Regions from separate parts of the Tumebacillus lipolyticus genome, predicted to be linked through region 2. Evidence: a T-box and tRNA genes for the amino acid it is inferred to sense, from the RefSeq annotation. Region 2 holds a T-box; the other holds one or more tRNA genes.
What was found. A T-box is a leader RNA that pairs with one kind of tRNA and senses whether it is charged. The one in region 2 lies ahead of trpS (tryptophan--tRNA ligase), so its partner is inferred to be a tRNA-Trp.
Positions count from the first base shown of each region.

Region 1: it has a tRNA-Trp gene. The T-box ahead of trpS (tryptophan--tRNA ligase) is inferred to sense a tRNA for this amino acid. The anticodon was not compared.

Region 1 covers NZ_JBHUIO010000002.1:24,191-46,427, reverse strand. Annotated here, with positions in the region: gene ACFSOY_RS00285 (amino acid adenylation domain-containing protein) at 1-451, opposite strand, end outside; gene ACFSOY_RS00280 (amino acid adenylation domain-containing protein) at 619-5,838, opposite strand; gene ACFSOY_RS00275 (HIT domain-containing protein) at 6,075-6,698, opposite strand; gene ACFSOY_RS00270 (hypothetical protein) at 7,042-7,320, opposite strand; gene ACFSOY_RS00265 (PAS domain S-box protein) at 7,392-9,404, opposite strand; gene mnmA (tRNA 2-thiouridine(34) synthase MnmA) at 9,592-10,716, opposite strand; gene ACFSOY_RS00255 (TetR/AcrR family transcriptional regulator) at 10,787-11,368, opposite strand; gene ACFSOY_RS00250 (MMPL family transporter) at 11,420-14,572, opposite strand; gene sspK (small acid-soluble spore protein K) at 14,697-14,870, opposite strand; rRNA gene rrf (5S ribosomal RNA) at 15,325-15,441, opposite strand; tRNA gene ACFSOY_RS00235 (tRNA-Ile) at 15,467-15,543, opposite strand; tRNA gene ACFSOY_RS00230 (tRNA-Gly) at 15,549-15,622, opposite strand; tRNA gene ACFSOY_RS00225 (tRNA-Ser) at 15,626-15,716, opposite strand; tRNA gene ACFSOY_RS00220 (tRNA-Asp) at 15,739-15,815, opposite strand; tRNA gene ACFSOY_RS00215 (tRNA-Met) at 15,820-15,895, opposite strand; tRNA gene ACFSOY_RS00210 (tRNA-Val) at 15,914-15,989, opposite strand; tRNA gene ACFSOY_RS00205 (tRNA-Glu) at 16,062-16,138, opposite strand; tRNA gene ACFSOY_RS00200 (tRNA-Asn) at 16,143-16,218, opposite strand; tRNA gene ACFSOY_RS00195 (tRNA-Ala) at 16,223-16,298, opposite strand; tRNA gene ACFSOY_RS00190 (tRNA-Arg) at 16,328-16,404, opposite strand; tRNA gene ACFSOY_RS00185 (tRNA-Leu) at 16,428-16,510, opposite strand; gene ACFSOY_RS00180 (FAD-dependent oxidoreductase) at 16,967-18,670, opposite strand; tRNA gene ACFSOY_RS00175 (tRNA-Gln) at 19,017-19,091, opposite strand; tRNA gene ACFSOY_RS00170 (tRNA-Trp) at 19,115-19,190, opposite strand; gene ACFSOY_RS00165 (Hsp20/alpha crystallin family protein) at 19,442-19,993, shown strand; gene ACFSOY_RS00160 (hypothetical protein) at 20,042-20,251, opposite strand; gene hfq (RNA chaperone Hfq) at 20,353-20,583, opposite strand; gene miaA (tRNA (adenosine(37)-N6)-dimethylallyltransferase MiaA) at 20,629-21,570, opposite strand; gene ACFSOY_RS00145 (class I SAM-dependent methyltransferase) at 21,567-22,237, opposite strand, start outside.
Region 2 covers NZ_JBHUIO010000007.1:118-8,842, forward strand. Annotated here, with positions in the region: gene topA (type I DNA topoisomerase) at 455-2,818, opposite strand; T-box leader at 2,927-3,171, shown strand; gene trpS (tryptophan--tRNA ligase) at 3,282-4,295, shown strand; gene ACFSOY_RS12330 (DUF1657 domain-containing protein) at 4,545-4,751, shown strand; gene ACFSOY_RS12335 (DUF421 domain-containing protein) at 4,809-5,669, shown strand; gene spoVAC (stage V sporulation protein AC) at 5,694-6,167, shown strand; gene spoVAD (stage V sporulation protein AD) at 6,174-7,196, shown strand; gene spoVAE (stage V sporulation protein AE) at 7,193-7,543, shown strand; gene ant(9) (aminoglycoside nucleotidyltransferase ANT(9)) at 8,108-8,725, opposite strand, start outside.

The DNA.
Region 1 (22,237 bases), on a different contig from region 2:
GGTGGCGATACGCGTTCTCCATGCCGTCCAACTCAGCAGCCGGCACGAGCCAGTCGAGATTTTGCAGCTCCGGGTGCTCGCGAAATCTGCTTTTCACGCTCGCTAAGATCGCAGATGTTGTCAAGGCAAGCTTCGCATCCGCATCCTGCACCACCGCTTGCAGACGGCCAAGATTGCCGTTGGCACGAGGCGGATAGGCTGGCACCGCGATCACACCCGCATAGAGGCAGGCAAAAAATGCGGTGATGTATTCGATTCCAGGTGGGTACAGCAGCAGAGCGCGCTCGCCCACCGCATCCTGCGCTTGTAAAAAAGCGGCCACCTGCCGCGCCTTTTGATCGAGCTCTCGATACGAAACTTTCGTTTCCGTTCCATCTTCCCTGATAAAGAGATAGGCGATCTGGTCGCCCTGCTCCGCTGCTCGCTGCCGCAGAAGTTCTGCCACCGTCATGACTGAAAGCCCCCAATTCCCATAGTTGTAATGCTTTCAATTCTACATGTTATAAGACTCGACCTGCAATTAAGTTATTTATTTGTAGAAAAGAAAAACCAACACACAATGTGCTGGTTTACTCTCTGTATGCATACTTCAGAATTCGCCACTTTGTAGACGCTCGCTTAGCGAATGCGATGATTTTCGCGGGAGGCGCGCACCAACTTGCGCTGTTGCGGCTTCTGCTCCCCTTTCAATCGGTCGATCTGCTTGGCCAGTTCGGCCACGGTGGGCACTTCAAACACCTGCGTCACCGGGAGTGTCACTTCAAATTGGTTGCGCACGCGTGAGATCACCTGTGTCGCCAGCAAAGAATGACCACCGAGGTCGAAGAAGTTATCGTGAATGCCTACGCGATCCACCTGCAAGATCTCTTCCCACACCGCTACCAGTTTCTCTTCTGTCAGCGTGGTCGGCGCGACATAGGGGACGGCAGTGCGGTCGAGCGCCCCTTCCGGCACAGGCAGTGCTTTGCGATCCACCTTGCCGTTTGGCGTGAGCGGGAACTTCTCCAACACCACGAAGGCGGAAGGCACCATAAACTCTGGAAGCTTCTTTTTCACGTGGCTTCTCAGCTCCAGCTGATCGAGTCCCGCCTCACCGGTCACATAGGCGACCAACCGCTTGTTGCCAGCATCATCTTCCTGCGCCATGACCAGCGCTTCGGCGACCTGATCATGTTCGAGCAGCACCGCTTGAATTTCACCGACTTCGATCCGAATGCCACGAATCTTCACCTGATGGTCGATGCGACCCAGATAGTCGATGTTTCCATCTGGCAGGTAGCGCACCAGATCGCCCGTCTTGTACACCATCTGCTCGGGCAGATGTGGCGTCTGCACAAACTTTGCAGCCGTCAGATCCTCTGCCGCATAATAGCCTCTGGCAAGCCCGATGCCGCCGATGCAAAGCTCCCCGATCGCCCCTTGCGGCAACACGTTCAGCCCCTGGTCGAGCACGTAGAGCTTCGCGTTGTAAACCGGTTTGCCGATCGGCACCGACACCGCTTCCTCCACATCTTTTGGCTGGACGCGATAGAAGGAGACGATGTCGGTGCACTCGGTCGGCCCATAGGTGTTGATCAGCTCTGCCGAACAGCTCGCCGACTTCATCCAGCGCTTCATCTTGGCCAGATTGATCGTCTCACCGCCCAAGTGCACCTGTCGGAGCGAGCGAAGCTTCTCCAGATCGAGATCGAGCAGCGGGTAGAAGGCGCTCGGCGCACAGTTGACCAGCGTCACGCGCTCTCGCTCGATCGTGTCGGCCATCTTGTCATAATCGTACAGCCCTGGCGTGAACAGAACCAAACGCCCACCGCCGATCAGCGGTGCGAACAGGTTTTTCTGCGAGAGGTCGAACGAGGATGGTGCGATCAGCAACACGCGATCCTCGCGCCCGATCTCAAACTCCGTCTTATACCAGTGCACCAGATTGGCGAAGCTGCGCGACTTGATCATCACGCCTTTGGGCGTTCCGGTCGATCCTGACGTGTACAGAATGTACATCAGTCGATCCGGGTCGTAGGGCAGATCGAGATTCTGATCGGGCAGCGAAGGCGAGCTTGCCAAGAGCGCATCCACCGCGATTCCACCCTCTGTCCGCGACAACAGCTTTTCTTGGGTCAGCAACAGCTTTGTTTGCGAATGGCTGAGCAGATATTGAATCCGCTCTTCCGGGTAGTCGGGATCGATCGGCACGTACGCCCCGCCCGCTTTGAGCACAGCGTAGATGGAGATCACAAACGAGAACGACCGCTCTGCCATCACGCCGACCGGCACGTCGTCTGTCACCCCGCGCTCGCGGAGATGCCAAGCGAGCCGATTGGCGTTTGCGTTCAGCTCCCGATAGGTCATCGACTCCCCTTCAAACACCAGCGCCACCGCATCTGGCGTCTGTGCAGCCTGTCGTTCGAGCAGCTGATGCAAGCCCGTTTCCGCTGGGAAGGGAGTTGCGGTCGAGTTGCGACCGATCAGCAGTTCTGTGCGCTCTTCGGCTGTCATCATATTCATCTTGCCGATCTCGACTTTGCAGTTGAGCGCCACCTCGCGCAACAGCTCTTGGAAATGGCCGATCATCCGCTCCACCGTGGTCGCTTCGAACAGATCGCAGTTGAACTCGACCACCCCGCCGAGCTCCCCCTCTTGCTCTTCCATCAACAGCGACAGATCGAACTGGGCGAACTGACGGCTCAGTTGCACCGGTTCCATCTCGATGCCTGCGATCCCCTCTTCCATCGACTGCAACGTGAAGAAGACGTTGAAGAGCGGAGGCTGGCTGAGATCGCGGTCCGGTTGGATTCGCTCCACGAGCAACGGAAACGGGAAATCCCCGTGCTGCAAGGCACCGCGCGCTTTTTCACTCGTTCGCGCGAGGAAGTCGGCAAAGGACATCTCACCGGATACATGACCTCTCAGCACCACCGGATTGACAAAATAGCCGATCACGCCCGCATGTTTCACGCTGCTACGCCCGGTCGTAGGCGTTCCGACCAGAATGTCCTCCTGCCCGGAGTACCGGTATAAGAACGCTTGGAACGCCGCCATCAGCAAGGCATAGAGCGTCACTCCCTGCTGCCTGGCCACCGATTTGAGCACGGCGCTCAACTCCGCTCCGAGCAAGAAGCGGTGCTCCTCCCCGCGATAGGTCTGCACCGGCGGTCGAGGACGATCGGTCGGCAGCTGGAGCACCGCCCGCTCGCCGCTCAACTGCTCCTGCCAATAGGCCCACATCTTTTCTCCTTCCGCGCTGCCGAGCAACGCTTTTTGCCAGGCGACATACTCCGCGTAGCTCGACCGCGGGGCTGGTAGCTCCTCTCCTGTGAACAGCGTGCCAAGCTCCTTGAGCAACACGTCGAACGACCAAAGATCGACGATGATGTGATGCATCACCCAAAGCATGACAGGCGTTCCCTCTTCCACTTCGAACAGATAGAGGCGAAACAGCGGCCCTGCTTCCAGGTCGAACGGTCTGTTCGCCTCCCGATCCATCCGCGCCTTGAGCTCAGCTTCAGCGATGCTCTCGTGCACAAAATAGCCGTCTGCGACTGGAAGCACATTTTGCACAGGCTCACCGTCCCGTTCGGAAAACACGGTGCGCAGCTGGGAATGGCGTTCGACCAGTCGATCCACAGCGCCTTTCAATCGCTCCACATCAAGTCCGGTCACCCGGAAGGCGCGGGCGATGTTGTACGCCGCGCTTTCTGGTGCCAGACGCTGTAGAAACCAGAGTGCCCGCTGTCCGTGCGACAGCGCATGCTCGGAAAGATCGCCAGCTCGTACCTCCAGATCCGCTTCAACTCCAACCGCAAGCCTTTGGCACACCTCCTCTGCCACCTGCTCGACGCTCGGTCCGTCCAACAGGAAATCGAGCGGCAGTCTGATCTGGAAGCTCTCTTCGACCTGATGCTTCAGCTCAACAGCCATCATCGAATCCATCCCCAGCGCCTGCAGCGACAGATCGATCTCGACGTGCCCCGCCTTCAACACAGCGCTCACCGCACGCTGCAGATGTTTGACAACCAGCGCTTGGCGATCGCCCGCCTCCCGCAGGCGCAAATCTTGCAGGTCGATCGCCTCTGAATTTCCTGTCACCTGGAGATCGACATCCGCATCGGCAGGCCGCTCCGCATTGTGGACACCACCGCTTTCCACACTTTCCCCGAGCACTTCTTGGTACATCACCTCAAGCGACCCGTTCAAAAACCGCTCTTTGCACAGATGGCGCTGCACCTTGCCGGACGACGTTTTCGGAATGCTGACCGGCTTTAACAGCACCACCGCATAGACTTGCAGCTGATGCTCCTTCGACACCTCTTGTCTGATCGTCTGCACGACCTCAGCTAAGTTCCCTTTGCGGTGAGCGCGCTCCACCTCCTGCACGACCACCAAGCGCTCCTCGCCGTCCACGAGGACAGAGAAGGCAGCACCATTGCTGTTGTGCACGGCCGGATGGGAATTCTGCACGACAAACTCCAGATCTTGCGGGTAGTAGTTTTGACCGCGAATGATGATCAGGTCTTTCTGTCTGCCGGTGACAAACAGCTCCCCTTCATGCACAAAGCCGAGGTCTCCCGTCCGCAAGAACGGACCTTCGCCCGAAGCGAGCCTCGCTGCAAAAAACTCTTCCGTCTGCTCCGCGCGGTTCCAGTAGCCAGCCGCAACGCTCGGCCCGCTGACCCAGATCTCGCCGACTCGGCCATCAGCGGCGATCTGTCCGGTCAGCGTGTCGACGACGGCGACACGCTGCTCCACTTCGTTGACGCGACCGGAGCTGACCAGCAGTCGATCTCCGCCTGTGACCGCCCGGTCTTCCAACAGCGCTTCCCCCTCGAACGCCCGCACAACAGGGGCGTCCGACTTCTTGCCACCCGCGACAAACAGCGTCCCTTCTGCCAATCCATAGCAGGGGTAAAACACCTCCTTGCGAAAGCCGCAAGGTGCAAAAAACTCGGCAAATCGATCCAACGTCTCGGCGCGCACCGGCTCAGCCCCGGTAAAGGCGATCTGCCAAGAGCTGAGGTCGAGCTGATCTCGCTGCTCAGGTGTCACCTTTTGCAAGCAGAGCTCGTAGGCAAAATTAGGCCCGCCGCTCACCGTCGCTTTGTTTTTCGAGATCGTCTCCAGCCATTTGAGCGGTTTTTGGATAAAATCGACCGGAGCCATCAGCGTGACCGGATAGCCTGTAAACAGCGGTTGCATCACCCCTCCGATCAGACCCATGTCATGATAGGGAGGCAGCCAGATCACACAGCGATCTTCTGCCGATGTGCCAAAGCACCGCTCGATCAAGCCGAGATTGTGCACCAGATTCCCGTGCGTCAGCATCACCCCTTTTGGCAGCGAGGTCGATCCTGACGTGTATTGCAGAAACGCCAAGTCCCGCTCCGAAAGCTGAGGAAGGGACAGCTCCCCCATCTTGCGCTCCGCCGCCCCCGGCACCAACCAGCAAAGGTCTGACAGCTCTGGCGTCTCTGCAAATCGCCGCTCCACGCCGCGCAAGATCTCCGTCGAAGTCAGCGCAAACCGCGCCTTCGCATCCTCGACCATCGCCTGCAAGCGTCCCAGATTGCCGTTGCTGCGCGGCGGATAGGCTGGCACCGCGACGACGCCCGCATACAGGCAACCAAAAAAAGAGCAGATATAGGCAATCCCAGGTGCATACAGCAACAGCGCGCGGTCGCCAACTTCTGCCCCTTGGTGCATCAGCTCGACTGCGATCGCTTTTGCCTCTCGATCCAACTGTCCATATGTTAACGTGTGTTCCGTTCCATCCTCACCCATAAATGTATATGCGAGCTGATTCTGCTGCTCATGCGCTCGCCTCTGCAACAATTCGATGATCGTCATCACTCTACCCTCTCCCCCTGAGTTCTACTGCTGATTTAAAGAGTTCGACAATTCATAAAAGGAAACCTCCCTTTAACAGTTAATTTTAGAAACGCAAAAACGAGCCTTCCATCGTGACTGGAAAGCTCGTTTACATCCTGTTTTCAAGTTGATTCGCAGCAGGGATCGAACGCAGCTTTCTCCTCCGTTTTTGCCCGCTCGCCCTTTTGTCCAAGCTGTTCAGAAAACAGCTCTCGCTAGGCAGAATCGCCCCGCCATTTTCCTGCGATCAGATGCAAAGCACCATCACCTGCAGGTGGCACGACGACCGTATAACCGTTTTCGAGCAGCCTGCGCGATTCCACCACAGCAGGCAAAGCTTCGATCACATCCTCCCACAGCCGTTGCTTGCTCTCGATCACCAGGTGCGTCTCCCAGCTTGCCTGCGGGTGATCGCAGGCGATCACGCGGTCATCCTCTAGCAGGACAGATCCCAAGTCCTGCGGCGCGTTCGCCCACCCGTTTCCGGCGAACAGATGGAAGTGTACCTGCATCACCTCTTGGCGCGCCCCTCCATTCGAGCATAGCACATAGTCTGACATCCCCCGCTGGCTGGCCACTTCTCGCGCCGCTGCCAAAATTGCGAGAAAAAAGCGATGGTGATCTCGCTGTGCCAGCTCGTTCAAAGAACGAATCGCCCGCTTGGGGACGAGCAGCAGATGATTCGGATAGGAGGGCCGCGGGTGGAAAAAACTGACCACTTCAGATGATGTGAACACTTTTTTGACGGGGAGTAGCAAGCTTCCGTACTGAAACCAATAGCCGACAAACTTTCCCATCATGCGCGATCTTGCCAATCGGAACAGCCATTTTGCAACCATTTCGCTCCACTCTCCCCTTCTCGATTCTCTTATTCTACCAAATATAACATCAAAATCCAGTATCTGAGTCGCATCATTCCTCGAATGGAAAAATCCGATTAAATATTATTGCAATTATCAGTCTTTTGTTATTTCGAAGCTCCTTTTGCTCACCTTGTTGAGAAGCAAGCAGGCGATCCTAGTTGAAAACTGCTGATTGAGCGAGGCGCTTACCGGTCTCTCCTACATCTCTCCTACATCTCTCCTACATCTCTCCTACATCTCTCCTACATCTCTCCTACATCTCTCCTACATCTCTCCTACATCTCTCCTACATCTCTCCTACATCTCTCCTACATCTCTCCTACATCTCTCCTTGCATCTCTCCTGCATCTCTCCTGCATCTCTCCTGCATCTCTCCTGCATCTCTCCTGCATCTCTCCTGCATCTCTCCTGCATCTCTCCTGCATCTCTCCTGCATCCCTCCTGCATCCCTCCTGCATCTCTCCTGCATCTCTCCTGCATCTCTCCTGCATCCCTCCTGCATCACCCCCACATCACCCCCATCTGTCCTCTGTTCGACTCTCTCAGCAAAGAAGAGCCGTACCGACAACCAGATACGGTCGTCGATATGGCTCTTCATCTTTGCGCAACGGGTGAAGTCCAGCCTCACGATGCGCAGTGTTCGACTTTTCGATGCGACACGAGCTGCGCCTATAGGATTTCGCATCGATTGATCGGCAGTCGAATCTCGACGACCGTTCCCTTGCCGACGGCACTCTGCACCGAGATCGTGCCATGATGTTCCTCGATGATCTTGTACGAGACGAGCAGGCCAAGACCCGTACCTTTTTCTTTCGTCGTATAAAACGGCTCCCCAAGCTTCGAGAGTCTTGACTCTGAGATACCACAACCAGTGTCTGAAAAGCGGAGCAACACTCGATCCTCGTGCTCTTTGATCACTTCCACCAGCAGTTGACCGCCCTCTTGCATCGCCTCCATCGCATTTTTCATCACGTTGACAAACACTTGCTTCAGTCGATTTTCTTCACATTCGATCAGCGGAAGGTGTTGCTCCGATTCGATTCGAATCTGCACATTGTTTAAGATCGCCTGCGTGTCGAGCAATACCGCAATGCTTTGCAGCAGGCTTCGCACATCTGTCTGTTGATAACGGATCGCCTGTGGCTTGGCCAGCACGAGAAATTCATTGATGATAAATTCGATTCGGTCAAGCTCCGACCTCATGATGTCATAATAGTGCGCTCTGTTCGAATCACGCGCTTGCAAGAGCTGGACGAAGCCTTTGATCGAGGTGAGCGGATTGCGAATCTCATGCGCCACACCTGCCGCCAGTTCGCCTACCACCGACAGCTTGTCCGACTTGCGCAACAGCTCTTCCGTTTTTGCTCGCTCGGTGATGTCGCGCCCTACGATCACAACGCCTTCAACTCCGCCCTCTTCGTTCAGAACGGGCGCATTGTTCGCATCGATCAGCAGAAGGTGACCGTCTCGATGTCTGATGCGAAACTGGATCCTAAACGGTTGCTTCTCCACCACCACCGCCGCGAGCACCTGTTTCATCTTGGCGATATCGTCTGGGTGAAACAGGATGAACGGCGCTACGCCGACCAGCAGCTCCGGGCTGTATCCGGTCACCTCCTGAAACGATGGCGACGCATATTCGAGCACGCCCTCCAGATCGGAGACGCCGATCAGGTCTGACATGTTCTCGGTGATCAGCCTGTATTTCGCTTCGCTCTGTCGCAACGCTTCTTCCATCCTTTTTCGGATCGTCACATCGCGTGCCGTTCCGACCAGCCCGACCAGATATCCATTGCTGTCGTGAACGGGCGCCAAGGTCAGGTTGACATACAACAGTCGGCCATCCCGGTGCTTTCTGATCGTGTCGATGCAGTTGTACTCCCAATTGGAAGCCCACACTTCTTTGATTCGTTCCTGCTCATCCACAACCAGCTCATCGGGGATGATCCGCTCAATTTTCTCGCCGATGATCTCCGCTCCCCTCAAGCCGAACATTCGCTCAAAACCGCTGTTGATCTGATAGACGAGTCCATCGAGATCGCACATGTAGATCGCGTCTGGCGAATTGGAAACGAACGATTCTAACTGCTGCTTCGTTGCGCGCAGCTCTTCTTTCGCTCTCCGCTTCTCGGTGATGTCCTTTGCCAGCGCATAGACGCCCACCACCTTGCCTTTGATCATGATCGGAATCAGGTGAACGTGAATCAAGATGCGAAGCCCATCTTTTCGGATCAGGTTCAATTCAAACTTTTGCGGAATCGCCTGCACCGCTTTTTGAAAGTGTTCATACGTCCGCTCGAACGCTTCTGGAGACAGCAGCGTGCGGATCGACAACGTCGTCCATTCTGCGATCGAAAAGCCGGTCATCTTTTCACAAGCGCGATTGCCCTCGCGAAAACGCCCGTTGAGGTCAAATGTGAAGACAGCGCCTGGATTGTTTTCAAAAAGCGATCGGCTGAGCTGAAAGGACTGACACAGCGACCCGACTTTCAGTTGCACATAGCCAAAGATTACGATGGTTAAAAACAGCACGAACAGCCAGTCGAACCAATGATTCGCAGTTGCGTCCCCAAGCCGCTCTCTCCCCAACAGCCATGCGCCGCTGACGATCAAAATGGTCAAGGCAATCCCACCCGCGATTCGCTTGCTCCCCGCTCTCCGTGCTTCCAAATAGTCATTCATAGCAAAGCTCCTTACTCGGTTCAAGTTGCTTTGAGATCCGATCGGATTAAGCATCGATCAATCGTAAGTCAATTTCGACAAATAATTATTTTATCCTTCCTGATAGTTACTCATTTTGAAGTTTTCACAAATTATAAACCACACAAAAAAGCCATCGGCCGCATTCTGCCGATGGCTTTCCAATCGCTTATTTCTGTTCGTTGAGCGCCCGCTCCAACTCGGCCGCCGTTTTGAAAACCTGATCGATCGTCGCTCCCCCCAGACAAACATCCCCGTCGTAGAGGACGACAGACTGGCCTGGTGTGACCGCCTTTTGCGGCTCGTCAAACGAGACCAAGCAGGTGTTGTCCTCCCGCACATGCACGGTGACACCTTGGTCTGGCTGTCTGTAGCGAAACTTAGCTGTACAGGAAAAGGTGCGCGGGCGATTCGCCTCTGCGATCAGGTTGAGATCGGTCGCGAACAGTCCGCTTGAAAACAGCTCCTCATGCTCGCCCTGCTCCACATAGAGGACGTTGCGCTCCAAGTCTTTCCCGACGACAAACCACGGCTCCCCAGAGCCGCCGATGCCAAGGCCGTGACGCTGACCTAGCGTATAGTACATCAGCCCATCGTGATGACCTTTCACAACGCCAGCAAGCGTCTGCATCTCCCCAGGCTGTGCGGGCAGATAGTTGCTCAAAAACTCTTTGAAATTGCGTTCGCCGATGAAACAGATGCCGGTCGAGTCTTTCTTCTTCGCCGTCGCAAGCCCTGCCTCTTCCGCAATTTTGCGCACCTCTGGCTTCGGCAGATGCCCGATCGGAAACATCGCTTTCGACAGTTGGTATTGGTTCAACTGGTTCAGAAAATAGGTCTGATCCTTGTTCTGATCCACGCCGCGCAGGAGCTGATACTCGCCTTCCTGATTGACCACGCGCGCATAGTGCCCCGTCGCGATATAGTCTGCGCCCAGATCGAGCGCCGCATCGAGAAACTCTTTAAACTTGATCTCCCGATTGCAGAGGACATCAGGATTGGGCGTGCGCCCCTTTCTATATTCGTCGAGAAAGTAAGAGAACACTTTCGCGTAGTATTCCTTTTCAAAGTTCACCGTATAATAGGGAATCCCGATCTTGTCACACACCCGGCGCACATCGGCAAAATCATCTTCGGCGGTGCAATGGCCAAACTCATCCGTATCATCCCAGTTTTTCATAAAGACGCCGATCACATCATATCCTTGCTGTTTGAGCAACCAAGCGGTGACGGAGGAGTCGACACCGCCGGACATGCCCACAACCACACGAGTTTCTTCCGGTTTTTTGCTCATATACATCCCCAATTCTCAAAACTTGTATTCTGACTGTACATTATGCTATGTTGTCCATCTTGACAAGCTTTTATTTTGCGATCCCGTGCAGGATAAAGTCGCACAGCTCCTCGATCACTCGTTCGCGGTCGTGCGCACCTTCCTCTAACACCAACGCATAGTAGGCCATCTGGTCGATCAATGAGATGATCATCTGCGACACCAGCTCTGGAGAGCAGCTGCGCAGCTCTTGCACATTCTGTCCTTGCTGGATCAGATCGACGACGCGAGTGCCGAGAATCTCGCAAAAGACGCGGTATTTAAACATCTGAAACTCACGTCCACCGCCCGAGCGATAGACTTGCAAAAGCTCCTTCTTCTCGGCTAACGAGTGAAAGATCGACGTGATGATCGTCTTCAGCACTCCGTCTTCCACCAAGCTGTTCCCCCTGATCCGCTCGACCTCTTCCCAGAGCAGGTCGGTCGTCTTTCTGAACAGTTCGGTCAGCACCGATTCCAAAGAGTCAAAATAGAGATAAAACGTGCCGCGCGCCATCTCACAAGCTTTGACGATGTCGCTCACGGTGGTCTGCTCATACCCTTTTTCTACAAAAAGCCGAGCCGCTTCTGTCAGGATGCGCTCCTGACGCGCTTCTTTTTTTTGCGCTTGCAATGGTCACACCTCGAATCTTTAGAAAAAAGGGGCGTGGTTACGCCCCTTTGATTAGTATTGTACCGCTTGCTCTTTCTGAGCGGAAGTCTTTTTCGCCCGCTTGAGCGGCCACCAGTTGGCCTCCCCAAACAGAATCGCCATCGCCGGAACGATCAGGCCCATGACGATCGTCGTGTAGATGCCCAGCCCGAGCAGGACGGTCGCACCGATCTGCACCAGCGAGGAAACGCCAGAGAAGACCAACGCAGCAAACGTGCCGCCCATGATCACCGCAGCGGAGATGATCACACCGCCTGTGGTGGTCATCGCCCGCTTCATCGCGTTCGTCACATTTTCTGACTGTGCATACTCCTCGCGGAAGCGAGCCATCAGGAAGATCGAATAGTCGACGCCAAGCGCTACGAGCAGCATGAAGGCGAAGAACGAAACGGTCCACGACAGCCCTGGCTGCCCGAGCAGATCGACAAAGATCCACTCGATGATCCCCATCGTCACCAGATAGGAGAACCCGAGCGAGATCAGCAGATAGAGCGGCGCGAGCACCGAGCGCAGCAAGAGGGCTAATACGATGTAGATCCCGACGAGGATCAACGCCCCCGTGCGGAAAAAGTCCGCTTTCGAAATCCCTTCCAGCTCCTCATACTTCGCCGTCGTGCCGGTGAATTTGATTTCAGGTTTTTTCAGGGCGGTGCCCCACGTTCCCTGTTCGATCGCGCTGCGGATCTGATCGAGCATCCCCATCGCCTCATTCGAGTACGGGTTGATCGACAGCACCACTTCCACCTTGGCCACCTTGCCATCTGGAGACAGGTAGGTGTCGAACGCCTGCTTCAGCTCTGAGTCATTCACTTTGTCTGGCGGCAGGTACCAGCCGTTGATCTGCTTCGCCCCATTTTCCACCATGCCCGACTGAGCGTCCTTCACCTCGGTCAGACCTGTGGCGATCTGACCGAGCGCATCGGTTCCTGCGCCGAGCCCTTTGTTCAGCTCCGTCAGCCCAGACTTCAGGTCGCCGATCCCATTGCCCGCTTGTGCCGTGCCGTCGGCCAGCTGTTTCTGTCCGTCCGTCACTTGGTTGAGCGCCGACACCGATTGATTCAGCCCTTTTGCAAGCTGATTGAACTGATCAGGAAGCGCCGAGATGCCCGCTTGCATCTGCCCCTGACCTTCAGCCAGCTTGCCGAGACCGCCGGCGATCTGGCCGGTGCTGCCGACCAGCTGCGGCATCCCATGGTTGATCTGATGCAGCCCTTCCTGCGCAGAGGTCAGCCCTTGCGCCACACCTTGTTGCTTGAGCAGCAAAGCTTGGAAGGTGGGGTCGTTTGCCAGCTGCGGATAGGCTGCCAGCAATTTTTGCAGGTCGCTCGACATCGAGCCTGCCGTCTGCGTCAGATCGCCGAGCCCTTTTTCTGTCGCTTGCAGACCTTGCTCCGTCTGGGAAAGCCCACCTTGTACAAGGCTGAGCCCACTTTGCATCTGCGTTGTGTTTTCCTTCATCAGACCAAGCCCGTCGCCAAGCTCTTTAAACTTCGGCAAGCCAGCCTGCACGTCTGCCGCGCCTTTTTGCAGACCGTTTGCGATCTGCTCGGTGCCAGACGCCGCTTCCCGCTGTTTCGAAGCGAGCGTGTTCAGTCCGGTCTGCAGTTCGTCGATGCCGCCGGAGCCCTTCGTCAGCTCGCTTGCCGCTTCGGACAGGCCGTCCTTTAGCTCGGTGACCCCAGACTTCATATCGCCGAGCGCATCGTTCACTTGGCCGAGCTGATGGGTGAGCACAAGCTCTTCCAGCTGTTGACCGAGCGGTCGAGCAGCGCTGCGCACCTCTTTCACGTTCGGCACAAGGCTGACGTTTGCAGAGATCTTCTCCAGCGCTGCCAGACCTTCTGCGGTGCGCATCGATTCATCGCTGGTCACAGCCACCGTCACCGGGAACATCTCGCCAGAAGAAAACGCGTTTTCGATCGTGCGGAATCCTTTGACCGAGCCGATCTCCGGATCGATCTCGGCGATCTCGTCAAACGACCGCTGATTTTGAAACAACAGGCTAAACGGTGCAAGCACGATCACCGTGATCAACAGCACGAGCAACGGTTTTCTCGAAACGAGACCTGCCATGCCTTTCCACAGTTTGCTGTCACCATGCCCTTGACCTGGCTTGATCTGGAACGGCCAATACATCTTCGGCCCCAAGATCACCATCAAGGCTGGCGTCAACGTAAGCCCTGCGATCAGCGTTGCCGCCATGCCGATCGCCACGCCGACCGCCGACTGATAGAGGCCAAATTTAGCAAACCCGATCATGAAAAAGCCGATCAGGACGGTCGATGCGGAAAAGATGACCGTCTTGCCGACTGTCCGCATCGTTTTTACCAACGCGTCCACCCGGTCTAACCCGTTCGCCAGCTCCTCTCGGAAGCGATGGATGAGCAGAATGCAATAGTCGGTACCCGCGCCGAACAGCACGGCCACCAGAAACGTCTCTGTAAAGGATGAGACGGGCATTCCAAACTCGGTCGCCAGCGCGACGAGACCTCGGGATAGCACGAATGACAACCCGATGGTCAAAAGCGGTACGAACGGTGCGATCGGCGAACGGAAGACGAGCAGCAGAATGCCGAGCACCAGACCGATCGTCAGGTATTCTGTCTTGCGCAAACCGTTTTGCGAGGTCGTCATATAGTCTTTCATGATCGCCGCGCCGCCAGTCACGTACGCGGTTGCGCCTTCCGGTGGTGCCTCCAAACGTTCGCGAACCTTGTCAACGCTCTCCTGCGTCACTTCTGCCGCATCTTCGCGCGGGAAGCCGACCAAGAGCATCTGCGTCGATTTGTCTTTGCTTTCAAACTTGTCGGCCAACAGCGGTTCCTCAAAGGCTGTTTGGGTATTTTGGATGCCGAGACTGTCCTTGTCTCGCTTCAGCTCTTCCCATTTGTCTTTCAGCCATGAGCGGTCGCTGTCGGTCAGTCCGCCGTCGCGGTGCATGACGACGATCGCGGTCGATTGCGCCTGATCGTCTCCTGCAATCCTCTCCAGCAGTTGCTTCGCCTGCTCCGATTCTGCATCGGATGGCACAAAGGCAGTTTCGGTCTCCTGCACGATCTTACCTAGATCTGGCAGGACAAAGATCGAACCTGCGACCAGCGCCACCCACAAGATCAGCACAAACCAGCGAGCTTTGGCCAAGCTGCGAATCCATGCTTCGATCAAAGGTCTCTCCCCTCCTCTGATAAAACAATGACATGGTGTCATTTCCAATCACAACTGTACTATACCTCCCAAAATGACACCGTGTCAACAAAAAACCTGAGCGCGATGGCTCAGGTTGAAAGACTCATGAGTTTTCATTTGGAAAATCGTGATGCGTTGCTCCTTCGTGCATCCGCTCTTGCGGGCGCGGTGCGATCGAACCGTCTGGTCGAAGCGGTGCGTATTCCGATTTTGCCTTTGGGTTCTTGAAACGCTTCGGTCCGCCAAAATTGCCCGGGTGGTTGTCTTTGTTGCGCATGTATCGATTCCCCCTTTCCAGTCTATCGTTCCCGAGCGGAAAGGAGAACATGAGCTGTTCATGAAGGACTGCGCTCCGAACGCGGCACTTCTTCTACTTCCTCTGCAAACAAAAAAGACCCGATCTTTCAGATCGAGTCTTTTCTCGCCTAGCGGCGACCTACTCTCCCAGGACCCTGCGGTCCAAGTACCATACCTTCGCTTTCGCTTCGGTGGTTCTCCGCTCCGCTCCGAACGCGGCACTTCTTCTACTTGCTCTGCAAACAAAAAAGACCCGATCGATCAGATCGGGTCTTCTCTCGCCTAGCGACTACCTACTCTCCCAGGACCCTGCGGTCCAAGTACCATACCTTCGCTTTCGCTTCGGTGGTTCTCCGCTCCGCTCCGAACGCGGCACTTCTTCTACTTCCTCTGCAAACAAAAAAGACCCGACCTTTCAGATCGAGTCTTTTCTCGCCTAGCGGCGACCTACTCTCCCAGGACCCTGCGGTCCAAGTACCATCGGCTCTGCGGAGCTTAACTTCTGTGTTCGGGATGGGAACAGGTGTGACCTCCGCGACATTGCCACTAGACTATGGGGATGTGAAATGTAACAAATGGTGGGCCCAAGAAGATTCGAACTTCCGACCTCACGATTATCAGTCGTGCGCTCTAGCCAACTGAGCTATGGGCCCATAGATGGAGCGGATGATGGGAATCGAACCCACGCTGTCGGCTTGGGAAGCCGAAGTTCTACCATTGAACTACATCCGCAGATGGCGGAGAGCAAGGGATTCGAACCCTCGATACTGTTTCCAGTATACTCCCTTAGCAGGGGAGCGCCTTCGACCAACTCGGCCAACTCTCCGTATCATTCTTACTTGTAAATATGGCGGAGCTGACGGGATTCGAACCCGCGGTCTCCTGCGTGACAGGCAGGCATGTTAGGCCTCTACACCACAGCTCCAGCTTGGTTGCGGGGACAGGACTCGAACCTGCGACCTTCGGGTTATGAGCCCGACGAGCTGCCAACTGCTCCACCCCGCGACAATATTAGGTTAAAAATGGTGGAGGTTGACGGGATCGAACCGCCGACCCTCTGCTTGTAAGGCAGATGCTCTCCCAGCTGAGCTAAACCTCCGACGTACAGGACGTACTAGTGCCAACGTTGCGACAGGACGTCGCGTCCTTAGTTGGCCTTCCTTAAAAAACATGGTGACCCGTACGGGATTCGAACCCGTGAATGCCGCCTTGAAAGGGCGGTGAGTTAAGCCGCTTCTCCAACGGGCCATGATGGCTCCCCGAACAGGACTCGAACCTGTGACCATCCGATTAACAGTCGGGCGCTCTACCAACTGAGCTATCGAGGAATCTTGGTGGAGATAAGCGGATTCGAACCGCTGACCCCCTGCTTGCAAGGCAGGTGCTCTACCAACTGAGCTATACCCCCAAGTGTCGACACTCACGTGCCGACTTTTATGGCGTGCCCTAAGAGATTCGAACTCCTGACCTTTTGATTCGTAGTCAAACGCTCTATCCAGCTGAGCTAAGGGCACAAAATAGGTTGCTTGTGAAAACATGGTGCGGATGAAGGGACTCGAACCCCCACGGTCGCCCGCTGGAACCTAAATCCAGTGCGTCTGCCAATTCCGCCACATCCGCTCACAGCTTTTACGCTTCGACAGGAACACTTTTTCCATCAGCCACTCAGCACCGAGTGCCCAGTGTTGCCTGCGAAAACTAATATACATGATTTTCACGGAAGATGCAAGAGGTTGTGTGTAAAAATATTTTCCTCGATTGTGTTGCGCTTTCCTTTCCGTTATTCTGGCAGACTCCAATTGATGAACAGCCTTCTGATTATCGCCCTCTCTTCTCTGCAGAGATCCTCTTTTCGGATCGTCTCTGACGGTGGTTCACCGCAGCTCGCATCCCCAGCCTTCGACCTCAAAGCGAATGGCAAACGCCGGCTATTATATAGTGACTGTCACGACTCACCTGCTTCCGCTCGCCAATGCGCAATCGACATTGCACCCCCAGTCTGACGCAACCGATCTTCAACAGGTTCCCCAAACGCAAGAACATCCGGTTCGCGACGGAACCGGATGTTGTCGGCGCTTACTTATCGAGACGCGCACCTGTGCTGCTCAGCTTCGCTTGGACACTCGAAATGTCGGAGGAAGTGAAATACAGCGGGTTGACGCTGGTGTTGACCGCGTGTGCAGCCGCCACACCTGCCGCATCCCCGAAGACGGTCAGGTTGGGCAGGACGCGATGCTCCGACCAGCCGTAAGATGAGGTGCCGACCGCATAGCCCGGTAGGAGCAGGTTGGCGACATAGCTGGTGGTCAGCGCTTTGTAAGGCACGTACGCCGGGTTGTTGGCAGGCGTCGACGAAAGGTCGGGGCGCAGCGCGTTGGTGACCGGCCAAATATAACTGCCCGACGCATTTTTCATGTCGCTATACTTGTAGGCGTTAATATCCGAGTTGTAGAAGGACAGCCCGATCCGCGTGCTGTAGTTTCCGGTGTCCGTACCGGTTGTCGCACTGTTGCCCGCGCCGATGCTCTCGCTTGTCGTCAACTCATAGTTGGAGTTCTCCGTGCCGTTCGCGTTGCTTGTCGAGCTGTTCGAATTGTGAATCGACTCGCGCAGGTACATCACATCGCCGACGACCGGTTTGCCAGACAGATCGTAGACCAACTGCGCATTTTCGAGGCCTTTGAACTGTTTGAGCGCCGTCAAAAAGCTGGGAGTGGCGATAAAATCACGCGCTGCAACCCAAGCTTGATCGACCGTCTTATAATCGGAGCGCATGTTGCTCGGAAAGCGCGAGGTTCCTCTGTCCTTTTCGTAGGCACGTCCGTCAACGTTGAACACGAGCAGCGTGTTGACCCACCATTCGCCGTTGGAGATGGAGCTCGGACCGTTTTCCGCGATGTTCATCGGCTTGATCGCATACCCTTGCGGCCCCCAGGTGTCGTTGAATGATTTGACGGTCGCCGAGGTGTTGAGCGTATCTTTGCCGCCGTACAGCGCCCGTGCGCCTGTCGACGAATCGACGGTGAAGATCATGTCGCCATTCGTATAGGGGTAGCTTACCCCGGTTGGCCAGTTCACATTTTTCACTTTAAACATCAGCGTTGTCGCCTGCTGACGCGCTTTGCCATTGACGCCCGTCTCATCCGCATCGAGATAGTTTGACGGCCAGTCGAAACGTCCGGTCGTTCCCCCCCAGTTCGAGAGGCGTGCAAGACGCCCTTCGTCAGATGCATCGATAAACACATCTCCTGTCACCGTTCTCGTGGTGGTGCCAAACGTGACATAGCCTGTCGTCGAGTTGCGGACTACATTTTTCAGGTTGAGCCCGGTCACGCGATAGGGCGATGTGGCGGTGGTCATGCTCTCGATGTCAGAGTTCCAGATGATCGAAAGGTTCGAATACTTCGCAAGGTCGGACGCCATTCTGCTCGCCAGCGTGTCGGTGTTGTAAAACTGCCCGACTTGTGAATACCACCAAGCGAAAGTGCCTTTCTGCGGATGATCGGTCGTTCCCAGACTCGGGCTATACCATTTTTTTGTGTCGTAAAAGTTTTGACCGCCAACAGTCCCCAGCCCTCCAAGTTTGCTCGAAGTTCCTGGCGCGATCAGGATGACTTGATGCGTCGGTGCGTTCGATGCTGCTTTTGCGGCAGCGGCCACACCTGCCATCGTATCACCATAGATGACGATCGTCTTCGCCTCTGCTGCCGTCGCAAACAGCGGCACTGCCAGCACGGTAAGAATGGTGATGGAGGAAAGCGATTTTGCGATTTTTTTCAAGAAAACCAACCCTCCACAAAACAAATTTTGATTGTACCTCGATAGTATAACGTTTATATGTATTTGTAAATTATAATTTTCATAAAATATAAGCCAGGTAATCCAACTCCCTGTGCAACAACCGCGAACACCAATCGGTCTCCCTAACCTCGATGATCCGGCTGAGCATCAACCACTACCGATCCACCTCCTCTCCACCCTTTTATCACTTCACGCCATAGCTGATGATCTGCAAACACAAAAAAACCCTTCACTCGCATACTCGATGCGCCGCAAAGGGGTGCTTGTTCGGACGATTCGATTGGTTCCTGTCGCTTGAGTCACTCGATACGAGCAACATGGAAGTTGGCTGGGGAGGAAGGGATCGAACCTTCGCATGACGGAGTCAAAGTCCGTTGCCTTACCGCTTGGCGACTCCCCATCGAGCGAGATTGTAATAAAAGTTGGCAGGGGCAGCAGGACTCGAACCCACGACATTCGGTTTTGGAGACCGACGTTCTACCAACTGAACTATGCCCCTGTATCATTGCTGGGATTTAATCTAACACATCCCACTTACACCGTCAAGATGATTTTGTCCATCTGACGAAAACAAATGTATCATGGGACCTGACCTCTTTTCAAGCTCCTGAACCGAAAAAACGCTTCAAGAGCTTCATTTTTCAGCCGAGATTTTTCATTTTCTGCTTCAGAAGCGCTCCTTCACGGTCGCACCTTTCCTGCTCTTTCTAGCATAAACTGCACATGATGAAGGAAGGTGAGGTCGGAACAATGGTGAACAACAACGGAAGTCAGTTTGAACAGATGCGCAACGTTGGCAACATGAATGAATCTCTCCGCCGAATGTTCGGCCCGCAATTTTTACAAAACGTGATGAAGCAATTGCCGATGACCGAGCTGAACAAACTGCAGTCGATGCCCGACTGGCAAGGTTTGTTCGGTGGACAGGGTCTGCACGGCACCGATGTCACACAGGGGCTCATGCCCCCTCGAATCGATATCTATCAGACCCGGCAAGAGGTCGTCGCGGTCGTGGAAGTGCCCGGTCTCGAATCGGCGAACGATGTCAAAGTGGACGTCCAGCCTGATCAGCTCACCGTCTCCGGCAATCTCGCCGGACGGTTTGGGAATTTCAGCCAGGATCGATTCCACTTGAACGAGCGCTTTCGAGGTTCTTTTGAGCGAAGCGTCTCACTTCCACATCGGGTGCGCCCCCAGCAGACGCGCGCACAATACAAGAACGGCCTGCTTGAGATTCGGATGATCAAAGACATGCGCAGGGGGTCCAAACCTCGCGGCCACAGCGTGCCGATCACCTTTTGATGCACCGGAAAGGAAAGGACCGCATCGACTACATGCGGTCCTTTCGCGCTATGTCCAGATGTCTTCTCCTGCGAACAGATCGGCATCGGACGGCTCTTCGACATCGATCTCTCCGGTCTGAAACGCCTCGTGATACCAGTAGGCCAGTGAATCGACCGCATCGGAGACGGGGAGCTTCGCCGTCTGGACATCTTCCAGGATCGAGAAGATATGATCGACGCTCATCTCCGGCAGCTGCTGATCTTCCTGTTTCGGCACAGATGTTCACCTCACACACGCCTAGCTTTCCCCAAATCGAGCGAAAATAAAAAAAGAAGTGCTCCAAAGGAACACTTCCCAAGCGTTTTCTATCTCAACGCTTATTCAGCAGCGTGGAAACTAACGTTTTTCATTGGGGTAAACGTAGAGATCGCGTGCTTGTAGACCATTTGCTGCTTTCCTTCTGACTCGACGATGATCGTGAAGTTGTCAAACGCTTTGACAACCCCGCGAATTTGAAATCCGTTCACGAGGTAAATGATCACCGGAATGTTATCCTTGCGGATTTGATTCAGAAAGTGATCTTGGATATTAATCTGTTGTTTGTTCAATGTATTTACCCCCATCTCTTTTTTTATATGGTATTCGTACCCCTTCTATGAAATTCCTTCTAACAGGAGTTGGATTTTTTGGATACGATCCCTTTCTTTCGTTTTCTCGACATCAAACCAGCAGATTCGCTCTTCTCTGCGCCACCAAGAAAGTTGACGCTTCGCATAGCGCCGCGAACCCTGTTTGACCGATTCGATCGCTTCTGCAAGCGTCAAGCGCCCTGCCAAGCAGTCGGCGATCTCTTTGTAGCCGATCGCCTGCATGCTTTGCAGGTCGCGATGATATCCTTGGGCCAGCAGATCTTCCACTTCGTTTCGCAATCCTTGCTCGATCATGATCTCCACCCGCCTGTTGATCCGCTCGTACAGCTCCTGCCTGTCCTCAAGGTTCAGACCGACCAACACCGGCTCGTACATGCCTTCGTTCGCTTGGTTGCCGAACGATTGTGACATCGGCACACCTGTTGTGTGATGCACCTCCAAAGCGCGAATCACCCGCTTGATATCATTGGGGTGCAGGCGATCTGCTGTCACAGGGTCCATTTCCTGCAAGCGCTTATGTAAAAGTTCGCCACCCTGCTCTTCCGCTTGTTGCCAGAGCTGCTGACGAAACTCAGGATCTTCCTTCGCTTCGGTAAAATCCATCGGGTCGATCAGCGATTTTACATACAGCATCGTGCCGCCGACGATGATCGGCAGCTTGCCGCGTTGATGAATGTCGCGGATCACTCGATCTGCATAGCGTTGAAACTCCACCACCGTAAACGGCTGGTCAGGATCGACCAGGTCGAGCCCATGATGGGGGATGCCCTCCATCTCGTCTGGTCGAATCTTGGCTGTGCCGATATCCATCCCCCGATAGATCTGCATCGAGTCGGCCGACAAGATCTCGCCATCAAACGCTTTGGCACAGGCGAGGCTCAGCGCCGTCTTGCCAACTGCAGTCGGTCCGACGATGATCAACACTCTCAATTTTTCCTTCTTCATCTGCCCGCTCCCTCCAGATCAATCACGCCATAGTTGGTCGAACCGGAAGATTTGCGCAACAGTTTGAACCCTAGCCGCTCAAATTCTTTCGAGTACCAGCGCTCTTTCATCACGATGCGCCGCCTCGCCACGCGCTTCGCTTCCGCAATCGCTGCTGCGGTGATCGGGCGGTCATCGCCTAAGACGCGCATCGGCTCGATCGCATGCGATTTTTCGACGGTGCGGCGAAACATCGGATCGAAGTAGACGATATCGACAGAGCGATCTGGCAGCGTTCGCATGTAGTCGAGATGATCTGCACAGATCACCTCGACGCGTCGCATCGCCGCATTGACCGCCTTTACATCAACTGTGACCTCCTGCAGACCGCGCTTGACCAAATAGGCGATCACATTTGATGATTCGATGCCGATCACTCGCCCGCTCTCACCTGCAACATGCGCAAAGACGATCGAGTCGGAGCCAAGCCCGAGTGTGCAATCGAGAATCACATCCCCCGGACGAGCATCCGAATATTCGATTACGATATCATTGTCGCCAGATGTCAGCCGCTTAATTCTCGTATTTGCCATGCTTGGATGAAAAAAGAATTCCTCCTCGCCGATGTGCAGCTTGACGCGCTCCGACACGACGAGCAACGGATCGCCGTAAATCTCTTGCATCTTGC
Region 2 (8,725 bases):
ACGCATGCTTCCCCTGATTTGAGAACAAATTTCATTGTAATCAGCTTTTATAACCTGTCCGACATAACAAGCTCCTGATTTTGTTCTCTCTTTACAGAAATCGCACAGAACCATAACTTGTTTCTCGAAATAGCTCAATAAAGATCCGTTTGACCCGATCGATCTAAAGCTCGGAACGCGATCGGAACACATCTCTCATCTCTCATCTCTCATCTCTCATCTCTCATCTCTCATCTCTCATCTCTCATCTCTCATCTCTCATCTCTCATCTCTCATCTCTCATCTCTCATCTCTCATCTCTCATCTCTCATCTCTCATCTCTCCAACCTCGATGCACATCCGCTTTTCAGATAGCTTGCCCCTCTAAGCCAGCATAGAATCGGTCTGCCGCCCATCACCACCTGTAGTCATAAAAATCCCGAGCAACCTGTTGCACTAGCTGCTCGGGATCTGATCATTTTTTCTTCTTCACCTGTTTATATCTCTTTTTCACGTCAGCAAATTCGAGCTCGTCGATCACCTGCACGCTTTCACTCCATTTGCCGGTCGTGCGACAGCGCGGGTAGCCAGAACACCCAAGAAACTTTTCTCCCTTCCCCTCGCGCAACACCATCACCGAACCGCACTTCGAACAGCATTGGTTGGTCACTTGCACAAGCTTTGGAACGTTTGCCATCGGGTTGCCTTCCTTGTCCACCTTCTGCACATGCTTGCACTGCGGATACCCGCTGCAGGCCAGAAACTCGCCATACTTCCCTTTGCGCAAGACCATCTGCTTCCCACACTTTTCGCAAGAATGCTCCGTTTCCACCGCCAGCGGCTCCGGCTTGCCACCCTTTCCATACGCAAACTTCGCCCGGCATTGGTAGCAATGATACTGCTTCACCGCCTTGCGCTTGCCTTTAGGTGTCACATCGCACAGATACAGCGGCTTGCTGCAGCTGAGACAGGGGACCTCCGTCTGCCCGCCGACCGGAACGATAAATTTGCAGGACGGATATCCGCCGCATGCGTAGACGAGGCCAAACTTCGTCGATCGCTTCCACAGCTTTTGCCCGCACGCCGGGCAGGGCAGCACCGTCTCCTCACCGAGCACCACTCGCTCAGCCGACTTCATCGCAAGCTCCAGCGCTTTGGAAAACGGGTCATAAAAAGTTTGAAGCATCCCCCGCCAGTCGCGCTCGCCTTCCGCCACCTGATCGAGCTGTTTTTCCATCTCCGCCGTAAACTCGACATTGATCAGCTCGGGGAAGTTCTCCACCAGCGTCTGGCTGACCACCTTCCCGATGTCGGTCGGATAAAAATTCTTGTTTTCGACCGTCACATAGTCGCGCGCCTTCAACACGGAGATGATCGACGCATAGGTGCTCGGCCGTCCGATGCCTCGCTTTTCCAGCTCTTTGACGAGGCTGGCCTCAGTAAAGTTGGCTGGCGGCTTCGTGAAGTGTTGCGAAGGCGTGATCTTCTCACAGATCAATTGCTGCCCCTCTGCGACAGGCGGCAACATCGGCTCCTCATCCGCCTTCTCCTCTCCCGCGTGCTTGCTGTCCCTGCCCTCTTCGTACAGCTTCAGAAAACCGTCGAAGATCAAAGTCCGCCCATTCGCCTTCCAGTCGAATCGTCCAGACTGGATGCTGACCGACACCGTATCGTAAATGGCGGCCGACATCTGACTCGCCAAAAATCGCTCATAGATCAGCTTGTAGACGCGGTACTGCTCCGGTGAAAGCTGCGATTGAACCCGCGCCGGGGTCAGATCGAGATGGGTCGGACGAATCGCCTCATGTGCGTCTTGCGCGCCACCTTTTGATCGATAGTTGGTCGGTCGTTTCGGGCGATAGTCCGCGCCAAACCACTCCTCGATCTTCCGGAGCGCCTGTTGTTGCATCTCCGGCGCCACCCGCGTCGAGTCGGTTCGCATATAGGTGATCAGCCCTGTCGGCTTGCCCTCGACGCTGACCCCCTCGTAAAGCTGTTGGGCAACTCGCATCGTCTTGGCCACATCGAAGCGAAGCTTGCGCGCCGCCTCTTGCTGGAGCGTCGACGTTGTGAACGGCGGTGCAGGATAGCGCTTTTTCTCCGCTCGCTCCACCTTCCGCACCACAAAGGTCTGCTCTTTCGCCTCTGCGACCACAGCGGCAGCAAGATCCGCTTGGCCGATCTTCGCCTTTTTGCCGTCGATCTTCTCCAGGGCACAGGTGAAGAGCGGCGCTTGCGGATCGGTGTGCACCTGCGCCTTGATCTCCCAGTATTCTTCCGGCTTGAACTGCTCGATCTCATCGCTCCTCTGCACGATCAGCCGCAGCGCCACCGATTGCACGCGCCCCGCCGATAGCCCATGTTTGATCTTGCGGCTCAAAAACGGACTGAGCTTATAGCCGACCAGACGGTCCAGCACCCGCCTTGCCTGCTGGGAGTCGACCAGGCGGTAATCGATCTGGCGCGGGCTCCGCATCGCTTGCAAGATCGCATTTTTGTTGATCTCATGAAACAGCACGCGCTCGATGTTGCGATTGCTCGGGCGCAACAGCGCCTCCAGATGAAAGGCGATCGCCTCGCCTTCGCGGTCAGGGTCGGTGCTCAAGATGATTCGGTCGGCCGACTTGGCGAGCGAGCGAAGCTCTTTGACGACCGCCGTCTTTTCCTTCAAAACTTCATACTGCGGCTGGAACTGATTGTCCACCTCTACGCCGAGCCCACTTTTGGGCAGATCGCGCACATGTCCCATCGAAGCTCTGACAATATATTCTTTTCCCAAATAGGAATTGATCGTTTTCGCTTTTGCAGGTGATTCTACAATGACGAGATGTTTTGCCAACGTCAACCCAACATCCTTTCGAACAAACATTCTCCCCCCAGTATACCACGCATGAAAAAATGCAGTTGCGTTTTTCCGGCATGGGGAGTAGAATACTAACAATTTCACATGTTTGCGATGATGAAGAAGAGTAAGCATCATTGATACTTCAGAGAGCTGACGGACGGTGCGAGTCAGTGTGGAAATGTTGCTGAATGGCCTTCGGAGCTCCCAGACCGAACCGAGAGAAGTAGGCTCTGGCGGAGATGTCTCACCGATACAAGAGACTAGGTATTGTAGTCGAGTACCGAAGAGTGAGTTTGCGCTGCTGCGCAAGCTAATAAAGGTGGCACCACGGGTTCTTCGTCCTTTTTTGGACGAAGGCCCTTTTTTATTTTCGATGTCAAAAGGGAGTGATTTCGCATGAGCGATGGCTGGTGGTTCTTTCACACTGTACAACCAACAACAATTTGGAGGGATTTTGATGGCTAACCAACAGACGCAACAAAAACAGATCGTAACTTCTGGAATCCGCCCGACCGGCGAACTGCACCTCGGCAACTACTACGGTGCTCTGCTCAATCTGACCCGCCTGCAAGACCAGTATGACGCCTACTTCTTTATCGTCGACCTGCATTCGCTGACGACGCATCCGAACTCCGCTGACCTGCGCCGCAACCTGATCGGCGTCGCAAGGGATTATGTGGCGGCCGGGCTCGACCCGGAAAAGTGCGCGCTGTATGCGCAGAGCTCGATCTCCGATCTGATCGGCGAGCTGCACACCTATCTCAGCATGGTGATGCCGCTCGGAGAGCTGTTGCGTTGCCCGACCTTTAAGGAGAAGGCGAAAAAGCATCCTGACAACATCAACTACGGTCTGGTCGGCTATCCGGTCTTGATGGCGGCAGACATCCTGATCCATAAGGGCACCCTCGTGCCGGTGGGCGAAGACCAAGTGGTTCATCTGGAGATGGCGCGCACCATCGTGCGCCGCTTTCAGCAGATCTATGGCGACCTCTTTCCGGAGCCTCAACCGCTGATTGAAAATGCTGTTCGCATCCCCGCGCTCTCCGGTCAAGGCAAGATGAGCAAATCGGATGCGCGCGACTCGTATATCTCGATGCGAGATGAGAGCGATCAGATTCAAGCAAAAGTGAAAAAAGCGTACTCTGACCCCGCTCGGGTCTATAAGCATCAGCCCGGTCATCCGACGATCGAAGGATGCAACATCTATCACCTTCACTCCTTCTTCACAGAGGCTGATCTGCTGGACGGCCTTGCTGCTCAATGCCAACAGGCGGCCATCGGATGTGCAGATTGCAAACATCATCTCGCCACTTCGCTCACCTCGATCGTCGAACCTTTTCGCGAGCGCCGTGCGCAAGTGTCGGACGATGATGTTGTGGACATCCTGACGATCGGCGGCCAAAAAGCGCGCGCTTCTGCTGAGCTGGTTCTGGCAGAAGTCAGGAGCGCGATGGGTCTCCGCACGTTTTAACTCCCACAAATTCAAGCTGGTCGACGCGCCCTTCAAACAGGCCGCGTCGACCAGCTTTCCTTGTAAGGCCCTCCGCTAAAACGGGAGGGTCTCTTTGCTGTGTCCGCGCATCTTTGCTTTTCAAACAAACTCTGCCACTCATTTGCAAAACGTGCGTTCAGAGCGACGGCGTCCCACCGCGATCTGACCTGCAAACGAATAAATACCGCCCTGTTGTAGATTCTATACTTGTCAAAGGAGGTGACCGTCATGACGATTTCACAACAGGTAAAAACAACTGTGGCTTCTCTGAAAGGCGCTCAGGCGAATCTGGAATCATTTGCACTCGCAACGCAAAACAAACAAGCAAAACAACTGTATACACAAGCTGCTCAAGACACGCAGACCATTTTGCAAAACCTTGAACAGCGTGTCACGCAGCTGGAGAAGGAAGAACCGCAATACAAAGGATTTTAAAATTGCCTGAACATGGAGGGAGAGGACGATCCTCTCCCTTTTTAAGGAGGAGGTAGCATGCCAGATTGGCTGAATATACTCATCCGGTCCTTGGTATCGATCGTCTTCGTTTTTATACTCACGAAGCTCATTGGCAAACGTCAGCTCTCCCAGATGACGTTTTTCGAATACACCGTGGGGATCGCGCTCGGCGATCTGGCGGCGATGATCGCAGATGATCTCAGCGGCCCTATGTACAAAGGCATCCTCGCGATGTCTGTCTACGCTGGCTTTCCGATCCTGCTCGGATGGCTTGCCCTCAAGAACAAGTCGGTTCGCAATTTTGTCGAAGGGAAAGCGACGATTCTGATCAAGGACGGCAAGGTGATGGAAGACAATCTCAAAAAAGAGCGGATGTCTTCTGATGAACTGTTGGAGCACTTGCGGTTGAAAAATGCATTTCGCGTGGCCGACGTCGAGTTCGCCTTGATGGAACCGAATGGAAAAGTGAGCGTCCTGATGAAATCACAAAATCAACCGATCACGCCAAAGCATCTCGGCGTGACTGTCGCTCCTGAGACAGAGCCGCAAACGGTGATCATGGACGGGAAGATTCTCGACGAGTCCCTCGCGACGCGCGGTTTTAACCGCGGATGGCTGAACACCGAACTCAACAAAGCTGGCGTACTGCTGGAAAATGTATTCATCGGCCAGGTCGACACGAACGGCCAGCTGTTTCTCGACCTCTTTGATGATCTGATTCAAGTTCCGCAACCTCAGACCTTGAAGCTTACATACTTGACCTTACAAAAATGTCAGGCTGACCTGGAAATCTTCGCGCTATCTGTACAGGACGCCGCAGCGAAAAAAAGGTACGAGCAAGAGGCAGCACGGCTGAAGCAAGTTTTGGACGACGTTACACCTCTCTTGACTCGCTAGATCAATCACAGGTGGTGCAAGGCGATGGCAAATCAGAAAAAGCAGAAATTGACCCCCACTCAGCAGCAATACCAAACGCTTGCCAAAAAGCATGAACCTGAAATCCCCTTCATCAGCCGATTTCTCCGCGCCTTTTTTGTGGGCGGAATGATCTGTGTGCTCGCTCAAGGTATTCAGGAGTGCTTCATCCATTTTTTCGACTTTAATGAAAAGACAGCGAGCAATCCGACCGTTGCGGTGCTCATCTTGATCTCCGTACTCCTCACCGGGTTTGGAGTATACGATCGGATTGCGCAATGGGCAGGGGCTGGCACCGCTGTTCCGGTCACCGGATTTGCCAATTCGATCGCATCGGCCGCGCTGGAACACAAAAGCGAAGGGTATGTGCTCGGGGTCGGCGGCAACATGTTCAAACTGGCAGGTTCTGTGATCGTCTTTGGCGTTTTCGCTGCATTCGTCATCGGGGTGATCCGGACACTGATCTCGATGGGAGGCTGATCATCGATGAAACAAGGGCATCAAACATGGTTGTTTCCGAGCAAGCCCGTGATTCTTTCCTCAGCTGCGATCGGAGGCCCGCTTGAAGCTCAAGGACCGCTAGCCGATGATTTTGACACGCTCCACGGCGACATGCTGTTGGGCCAAAGCAGTTGGGAAAAGGCGGAGAAGACCCTGTTGGAAGAGTGCTGTGACAAAGCTATCGAGAAGGCGGGGCTGACAAAAGAGCAGATCGAATATTTTCTCTGCGGCGACCTGATGAACCAGATCGTCTCCTCCAGCTTTACAGCCCGCACGTTACAGACTCCATTTCTCGGGCTGTTCGGAGCGTGTTCGACCTCGATGGAAGGCCTTGCTCTCGCTTCCTTAATCGTGGATAGCCAATCTGCCGACTATGTGCTGACCGCGACGAGCAGCCATAACTCCTCCGCCGAAAAACAATACCGCTATCCGACCGAATACGGTGCGCAAAAACCCCCCACGGCGCAATGGACGGCAACAGCAAGCGGGGCGGCCGTCGTCGGACGTGAGGGTGCAGGTCTTCGCGTCACGTCGGCCACCATCGGACGAGTGGTCGACATGGGGCTGACTGATCCGTTCAACATGGGTGCTGCGATGGCTCCGGCAGCCTTTCATACGATCGAGTCCCATTTTCGCGACCTGCAGATCTCCCCGACCGCCTATGATCTTGTCGTCACCGGAGATCTGGGGCGTGTCGGGCATAGCATCCTCTCCGAGATGTTTCAACAGCATCAGATCGAGATTCCACCAGAGCGATACAGAGATTGTGGGATGATGATCTATGGAGAGAATCCGAATGTCTGGTCGGGGGGCAGTGGTTGCGGGTGCTGCGCTTCTGTCACGTACGGTCACCTGCTGCATCGGATGAAAAGAGGGGAATGGAAACGAATCTTGGTGGTTGCGACCGGGGCTTTACTATCTCCGCTTACGTTTCAGCAAAATGAATCGATACCTTGCATCGCCCATGCTGTTTCCATCGAAGCGGAATCGGAGGAGGGAGTGCAATGATCTTTTTGTGGGCGTTTCTCGTCGGTGGTGCCATTTGCGTGGTCGGCCAGTTTTTGATGGATGTGATGAAACTTACCCCCGCCCACACCATGTCGACGCTCGTTGTGGCCGGGGCGATATTAGGAGGGTTCGAGCTGTATGATCCGTTGATCAAAATCGCCGGAGCAGGCGCATCGGTGCCGATCACAAGTTTCGGCAACGCGCTGGTGCACGGTGCGCTGCAGGAAGCGCAGAAAGATGGATTGGTCGGCGTATTGACCGGCATTTTTGAAGTGACGAGCGCAGGCATCTCAGCTGCGATCGTCTTCGGCTTTCTCGGTGCGCTCGTGTTTCGTCCCCGGGGGTAGTTGTGATCTATTGTTTCGCTCCCCTCAACTTAACGGTTCGACTGTGTGACTATGGTCAGGAGAGCCTCTGCTACAGAAATTATGAAAAAGCTGTCGCGCCCCTCAAGACGCAACAGCTTTTTGTCATTTGCAATGGAGGGATCAGCTATCAAATCTAGCTCATTTCTTCTCGATCTGCAGACTGCCAACCTCCAAGAGCTTATGATCCCATATATTTCCTCTTGCCAAAAGATAAAAGACCCGGTCATCAGATCGGGTCTCATCTCGCCTCGTGGCGTCTTACTCTTTTGGAACGCTACGGTTCAAGTACCATCTCTCCACTTTCGCTCCAGTGGCTCTTCACTCCGCTTCAAACGCGGCGCCTTTTCTATTTCCTTTTCGTATTCAAAATAAAAGGCTCTTTTCTATAATATTGTTGCTCACTTGATTTCCATAGAAAAGCAAAGCAAAACCCACCATCCGTTATTGGTTTTGCTCAATTTTCTAACTACCGCACCCATTTGTTTAAGTACATTGCTTCACAATCTCTTCTTATTTTCGTGTTTTTAAGTCTTTCAAACACGTTCAGATACTAAGATGTGACTCTATAGAGTTTTTCATATGATTAACGAGTGCTATTACCTCGCTGTCCAGTCCTTCCCACTTATCAACATACTCTCCGCGATAGGCTTTTCTTGCTAAGTTGAGTAAAATCGCATGCTCTTTAGGCAACTGAGGTATAGCCCATTCTGCAGCCATATCTTTTGATGAGATTTCACCAACAGCCACTGTCAGCCACATTCGTGCAAGGGTTAAAATTACGTTTCGTTCGTCGCCCTTGATGCCCTCAATTAATCCTGGCAAAGATTCCATAATCGCCCTTCGAATATGTGTCATCGGCACGGGTTCAAGTATATCAGAAGCATCAGAACCAAAAAGAGAAACGCTATTCATTCTCACTTGTGCTAAAACAATAGCCAAATCAGGGTCATAAGTTGGTTCCTGAATCTGTCCATTCTCAAACTCATCCCTGAGCCATTCACCATAGATATATTCATTTTTTGGCGGAAATCGCCAGGGGACAACATCTCCATGGTTTATTACCGTGACTTCAAGTGGTCGCACAGAATCTGAATTTCCTATCTTTCCGGATATATGCATTAGTCTGTCTGTCAGTTTTCTGCGAATCACTTCAGTCAAACT